Sphaerisporangium rubeum: one gene and its partner. The protein of the gene in region 1 interacts with the protein of each later gene in a pairwise test. Links are inferred from orthologs where the notes say so. Each region holds a gene or a part of one and is shown in the gene's direction. Other genes may lie near its edges.

Region 1 (3,443 bases):
CCGCCGCTGGTGTCGGAGCGGTTGCACGCCGTGCTGCCGGCGGACGTTTTCACGCTGGTGCACTGCTGCGCGCCGGGGGTGCCGTTCGATGTGCTGCGTGGGGCCGGGGCCGGTGGTCTTTCTCTCGATCTCTCCCTGCTGCGGCGCCGCGACGAGGACCACATCGGCGAGGCCGTCGAGGCCGGCACCGCCTTGTTCTTCGGCGTCGTCCCCGGCAGAGGCGGCACGCGGCTTCCCGACAAGGGGGTCGTCGCCAAGCCCGTCATCGAGTTGTGGCGCCGTCTCGGCTTCGACCCCGGCGCACTGGCGGCACAGGCGGTCCTCACGCCGTCCTGCGGCCTGGCCGGCGCCTCCCCGGCGTACGCGCGCGCCGCTCTGGCCCGCTGCCGTGAGGCCGCGCGTGTGCTGCGCGAGGACCCGGAGGATCGTGAGGACTGACTCCTGATAGGGGTGTATTGATGGGACTTGTGGGGCGATGGTGGTGATGGCGAGGTTCGTGGAGAAATGTCGGTGCCGAATGGCATGGTGGAAGTAACGATTCCCCAGGTAGAGCGGCCAAGCGGGGGTGCGGGAGCATGTCGGCGGCCGTAGCTTTTCTGCGGGGGACGAACGATGAGGGGAGACGGCATGGCTGACGAGGTGGAGAACGTTCCGGTCGAGGCGCCGGAGCGTGACACCGCACCCGCCGGACCGGCCAAGGACGCGGCGGACGTGCCGGAGCGCGACGCCGAGCCGTCCGGCTTGGTGGAGGACGCGGCGGACTCGTCGGAGCGTGCGGCCGGGTCGGTGGAGTCGTCGTCCGTGCCGGCGGTGGAGGTGTCCGGGGAAGGTGTCGAGCCGTCTGCCGCGGTGGACTCGTCGGTTGTGGACGGGTCGGAGCGTGGTGGTGGTGGGGCTCGATCTGATGAGGTCGAGGGTGTTCCGGTGGAGGCGTTGGAGCGGCACGCCGAGTTGGCCGAGTTGGCTGATGAGGCGAACTGGCGGTATTACGTGCTCGACGCGCCGACCGTCAGTGACGGCGAGTACGACGTGTGGATGCGTGAACTGCGTGAGCTTGAGGCGGCGCATCCCAGCCTGGCGACGCCTGATTCCCCCACGCAGAAGGTCGGCGCGCCGATCTCCACCGAGTTCGCGCCGGTCTCCCACCTCAGGCGCCTGGAGAGCCTCGACAACGCCTTCAACGACGCCGACCTCGCGGGGTGGCTGGCCAGGGCCGAGCGGCTGCTCGAGCGGGACCCGGCGCCGTTCCTGTGCGAGCTGAAGATCGACGGGCTGGCCATCGCCTTGGTGTACGAGAAGGGACGCCTGGTCCGCGGCGCGACCCGCGGGGACGGCCGGGTCGGTGACGACGTCACGCCGAACGTCCGCACGGTGGCCAACATCCCGCACCGGCTCAAAGGGGACGTGCCTGAACTGCTGGAGGTCCGTGGCGAGGTCTATCTCACGGTCGACGGCTTCGAGCGGCTCAACGAGCAGCTCGTCGCGTCCGGCAAGCCGCCGTTCGCCAACCCGCGCAACTCGGCGGCGGGTTCGCTGCGGCAGAAGGACCCGCGTATCACCGCGCAGCGAGCGTTGCGCATGATCGTGCACGGTGTCGGCGTGTGGGATGGCGGGCCGCCGTTCCCGACGACCCAGTCGGGTGTGTACGAGAAGCTGCGCGACTTCGGGTTGCCGGTCAGCGATCTGTACCGGGTCGTGCCCGGCCTCACCGAGATCACCGAGTTCGTCGAGCACTACCGGCAGCACCGTCACGACACCGAGTACGAGATCGACGGTGTGGTGGTCAAGACCGACCGCATCGAGCTGCAGCGGCAGCTCGGCTCCACCTCACGGGCCCCCCGCTGGGCCATCGCGTTCAAGTACCCGCCGGAGGAGGTCAACACCAAGCTCCTGGACATCCAGGTCGGTGTCGGCCGCACCGGCAGGGTCACCCCGTACGGCGTGATGAAGCCGGTGATCGTCGCGCAGTCCACCGTGGAGCGGGCCACGCTGCACAACGCCTCTGAGGTGGCGCGCAAGGGTGTGCTGATCGGCGACACCGTGGTGCTGCGCAAGGCCGGCGACGTGATCCCCGAGATCGTCGGCCCGGTGGTGCCGCTGCGCGACGGCACCGAGCGCGAGTTCGTCATGCCGACCCACTGTCCCGAATGCGGCACCGAGCTGCGGCACATGAAGGAAGCCGACGTCGACATCCGCTGCCCCAACGCGCGCTCGTGTCCCGCGCAGATCCGGGAGCGCATCTTCTTCGCGGCGGGCCGCGGCGCGTTCGACATCGAAGGCCTCGGCTACGTCGCCGCGACCGCGCTGACCGCGCCTGAGCCGCCGGAGGAGCCACCGGTGCGGACCGAGGCCGACCTGTTCGACCTCACGATCGAGCGTCTGCTGCCGATCCGCTCGGTGGTCCGCGACCAGGACACCGGCCTGCCGAAGACCGACCCCGAGACCGGCGAGCGCAAGATCGTCACGTTCTTCGCCAACATGAACGGCGAGCCGAGCAAGAACGCTCAGCACATGCTGGCGCAGCTGGAGAAGGCCAAACAGCAGCCGTTGTGGCGTGTCCTTGTGGCCCTGTCCATCCGCCACGTCGGCCCGACCGCCGCGCAGGCTCTCGCCATGTCGTTCCTCTCCCTGGATCGCGTCTTCGGCGCGTCCGAGGAGGAACTCGCCGCCGTGGAAGGCGTCGGCCCCACCATCGCCGCGAGCATCCGCGAGTGGTACGCCGAGGACTGGCACCGCGAGATCGTCGAGCGCTGGCGCCAGGCCGGTGTCCGCATGGCCGACGACCCGCCGGCCGCCGCCGGCCCCCAGTTCCTCGCCGGCCTCACCTTCGTCGTCACCGGCACACTGACCGACTTCACCCGCGACGAGGCGAGCGAGGCCCTCGCCGTCCGCGGCGGCAAGGTCACCGGCTCGGTCTCGAAGAAGACCAGCTTCCTCATCGCCGGCGAGAACGCCGGCTCCAAGTACGACAAGGCCGAGAAACTCGGCGTCCCCATCCTGGACGAGGAGGAGTTCCACACCCTCCTGCGGGACGGCCCCGAAGCCGTGACCCCCGTCGGGGACGTCGAGCCCGAGGACTCCGCCGACGAGCCGGCCCCGGCGGAGGCCGAGGCGGCGGAGACTCCACAGGAGGCCACTGTCGAGACCGTGTGACCGTACAACGGCTCCCACCGATGAGCCCGTCCTGGGTGAGGGCCGTGATCGGGTTCGCCTGACCGTGCCGCGCGGTGCGGTGCGGTGCCGTGCCGTGCGGTGCGGTGCCGTGCCGTGCCGTGCGGTGCGGTGCCGTGCCGTGCCGTGCGGTGCGGTGCCGTGCCGTGCGGTGCCGTGCGGTGCGGTGCGGTGCGGTGCCGTGCGGTGCGGTGCGGTGCGGGTTTTCCGGCTCGGCGAGGTGGGGGCCAGGGTTGTGTAGCCGTGTCGTGTGGTTTCCATGGTGCAGGGTG
Region 2 (3,405 bases), 4.2 Mb from region 1 along the record:
GCGGGCGAACCTCCCGAAATCATGCCCGGATTGGGGGTGCTCGGCATGATCTCATGTGGAGCGGGGTGGTCCGCAGGAGAATCGAAGAATGGTTCCCGCAGTCTCAGGCCGTGGGGATCGGTGGGCGGATCCTGCATCGGCAGGTCCTCCCCCGGGATTTCCAGGCCACGTCCTGGCCCATACGAGTTCACCACAGCGGAAAGCGTAAACTAAAGGTACATACGGGGCACAACGGATCTATCACCTTCGGATCGCTATGTGTGCTCATTCCGATCACTGGCGTCGGTGGTACTCCGAACGCCACGAACGCGCTTTGCGCGCTGCGCTACCCTTGAGCTATGCGTGGCGGGACCCTGCTTCTTGGCCGGCCGCGTCGAGCGCGCTGAGACGCGGGTCGACGCGGCTGCCCCTCGTGCTGAACGGGGGGTTTATTTATTGCCTCGGACCGATCAAGCCATCCGCGCCCCAGATGAACCGAAGGACGAGACCGTGAGCGACGAGCAGTACGATCCGCAGACGCTGCAGCCCAAGTGGCAGCGCCGCTGGGAGGAACTGGACCCCTACCGGGCCGGCGGGGAGGACGACGAGCGTCCCCGCAAGTACCTGCTCGACATGTTCCCCTACCCGTCCGGCGACCTGCACATGGGGCACGGCGAGGTCTTCGCGATCGCCGACGTCGTCGCGCGCTACTGGTTCCACAAGGGGTACAACGTCCTGCACCCCATCGGCTGGGACTCCTTCGGCCTGCCGGCCGAGAACGCCGCGATCCGCCGCAACGCGCACCCCGCCGAGTGGACGTACGCCAACATCGAGACCCAGGCCACGTCCTTCAAGCGGTACGGCATCTCCTTCGACTGGTCGCGCCGCCTGCACACCAGCGACCCCGGGTACTACCGCTGGAACCAGTGGCTGTTCAACCGCTTCTTCGAGCGGGGTCTGGCCTACCGCAAGGGCGGCCTGGTCAACTGGTGCCCGCAGGACCAGACGGTGCTGGCCAACGAGCAGGTCGTCGCCGGTCACTGCGAGCGGTGCGGCGCCGAGGTCGTGCGCCGTGAGCTGACCCAGTGGTACTTCAAGATCACCGACTACGCCGACCGCCTGCTGGACGACATGGCGCAGCTGGAAGGCGGCTGGCCCGAGCGCGTGCTGACCATGCAGCGCAACTGGATCGGCCGGTCCGAAGGCGCCGACGTCGCGTTCGAGATCGAGGGCCGCGCCGAGCCGGTCACCGTGTACACGACCCGGCCCGACACGCTGTACGGCGCGACGTTCTTCGTGGTGGCCGCGGACGCGCAGCTGGCCGAGGAGATCGTCGCACCGGAGCAGCGTCCCGCGCTGGAGGCCTACCGCGCCGAGGTCGCCAAGCTGAGCGACATCGAGCGGCTGGCCACCGACAAGGAGAAGACCGGCGTCTTCCTCGGACGGCACGCGGTCAACCCGGTGAACGGCGAGCGGATCCCGGTGTGGGCCGCCGACTACGTGCTGGCCGACTACGGCCATGGCGCGATCATGGCGGTGCCGGCCCACGACCAGCGCGACCTGGACTTCGCGCTGAAGTTCGGCCTGCCGGTCCGGGTCGTCGTCGAGACCGGCCTGCCCGACCCCGCCGAGACCGGCGCCGCTACGCCGGGGGAGGGCCGCCTGGTCAACTCCGGGCCGCTGGACGGGCTGACCAAGGCCGAGGCCATCGCGCGCATCGTCGAGATCCTCGGCGAGCGCGGCACCGGGGCCGCCGCGGTCAACTACCGCCTGCGCGACTGGCTGCTGTCCCGCCAGCGCTACTGGGGCACGCCGATCCCGATCATCCACTGCCCCGACTGCGGCGAGGTGCCGGTCCCCGACGACCAGCTGCCGGTCACGCTGCCCGACCTGCGCGGCGAGGCGCTGGCGCCGAAGGGTGTGTCGCCGCTGGCGAGCGCCACCGACTGGGTGAACGTCGCGTGTCCCAAGTGTGAGGGCCCGGCGCTGCGCGACACCGACACGATGGACACCTTCGTCGACTCCTCGTGGTACTTCCTGCGGTACTGCTCGCCGCAGCTGGAGACCGCGCCGTTCGACGTCGAGCAGGTGCGCCGCTGGGGGCCGGTCGACCAGTACGTCGGCGGCGTCGAGCACGCGGTGCTGCACCTGCTGTACTCGCGGTTCTTCACCAAGGTCCTGCACGACATGGGCATGGTGGACTTCACCGAGCCGTTCCTGCGCCTGCTCAACCAGGGGCAGGTCGTCAACCAGGGCAAGGCCATGTCCAAGTCGCTGGGCAACGGCGTCGACCTCGGCGAGCAGATCGACAACTTCGGGGTGGACGCCGTACGGCTGACCATGGTGTTCGCCGGGCCGCCTGAGGACGACATCGACTGGGCCGACGTGTCACCGGCGGCGTCGCAGAAGTTCCTGAGCCGGGCCTTCCGTGTGATGGCCGAGGCCGGGGCCGCGTCCGCGCCGGGGGCCGGCTTCTCCGGCGGCGACATCGAGCTGCGCAAGGTCGTGCACCGCACCGTCGACGAGGTGACCCGCCTGGTCGAGTCGCACAAGTTCAACGTGGCGGTCGCGCGCACCATGGAGCTGACCACCGCCGCGCGCCGCGCCATCGACAGCGGCCCTGGCGCCGCCGACCCGGCGGTCCGCGAGGCGGCCGAGACCCTGGCGGTGCTGCTGTCCCTGGTCGCGCCGTACTGCGCCGAGGAGGGCTGGGAGCGTCTGGGCCACGGCCCCACGGTCGCGACGGCCCCCTGGCCGGTCGCCGACCCCGCTCTGCTGGTGCAGGAGTCGGTCACGTGCGTCGTGCAGGTCGCCGGCAAGGTGCGTGACCGCCTGGAGGTGCCACCCGGCGTCTCGGACGCCGAGCTGCAGGAGCTGGCCCTGGCGTCGGACAAGGTGCGGGCCTACCTCGACGGCAGCCCGCGCAAGGTGATCGTGCGCGCACCCAAGCTGGTCAACATCGTCCCCTGAGGCCGGCATCACGGCCGGCACCATGGTCGGCATCACGTCCGGCATCACAGTTGGCACCATGGTCGGCACTGAGGCCGGTCGCCACTGCGGCCGGCACAGGGCCAGGGAGACACCGAAAAGCCGGGTCAGCCACTGCTGACCCGGCTGGTGGTGGTCCGACCCGGCGGGGGGCGGCCTGGCGGGGTGGGCTCAGAGCTTGCGCAGGACGGCGGTGACCTTGCCGAGGATCGTGGCCTCGTCGCCGGGGATGGGGTCGTACACGGCGTTCTGCGGGACCAGCCAGACGTGGCCGTCCTTGCGCTTGAAGGTCTTCACGGTGGCCTCGCCGTCGATCATCGCGGCGACGATGTCGCCGTTGTCGGCGACCGGCTGCTGGCGCACCACGACCCAGTCGCCGTCCGCGATGGCGGCGTCGATCATGGAGTCGCCGGCGACCTGGAGCAGGAACAGCGTGCC

What was found.
Region 2: the proteins of ligA (region 1) and leuS interact in binary tests that used the Escherichia coli proteins (3 or more experiments, as listed by UniProt). The link is inferred for Sphaerisporangium rubeum from one-to-one orthologs.

Annotation. Positions count from the first base shown.
Region 1 is NZ_JACHIU010000001.1:6,394,156-6,397,598, reverse strand. The notes cover bases 259-3,390. They hold ligA (NAD-dependent DNA ligase LigA), read left to right. Parts: upstream 259-627; coding sequence 628-3,153; downstream 3,154-3,390. Other genes in these bases: BJ992_RS26950 (methionine synthase), read left to right, coding at 259-438. In the rest of the region: more of BJ992_RS26950, read left to right, coding at 1-258. UniProt on the Escherichia coli protein: DNA ligase that catalyzes the formation of phosphodiester linkages between 5'-phosphoryl and 3'-hydroxyl groups in double-stranded DNA using NAD as a coenzyme and as the energy source for the reaction.
Region 2 is NZ_JACHIU010000001.1:2,235,914-2,239,318, forward strand. Bases 109-3,202 are described here. They hold leuS (leucine--tRNA ligase), read left to right. Parts: upstream 109-456; coding sequence 457-2,949; downstream 2,950-3,202. Other genes in these bases: lexA (transcriptional repressor LexA), read right to left, coding at 3,139-3,202. Outside these bases: more of lexA, read right to left, coding at 3,203-3,405.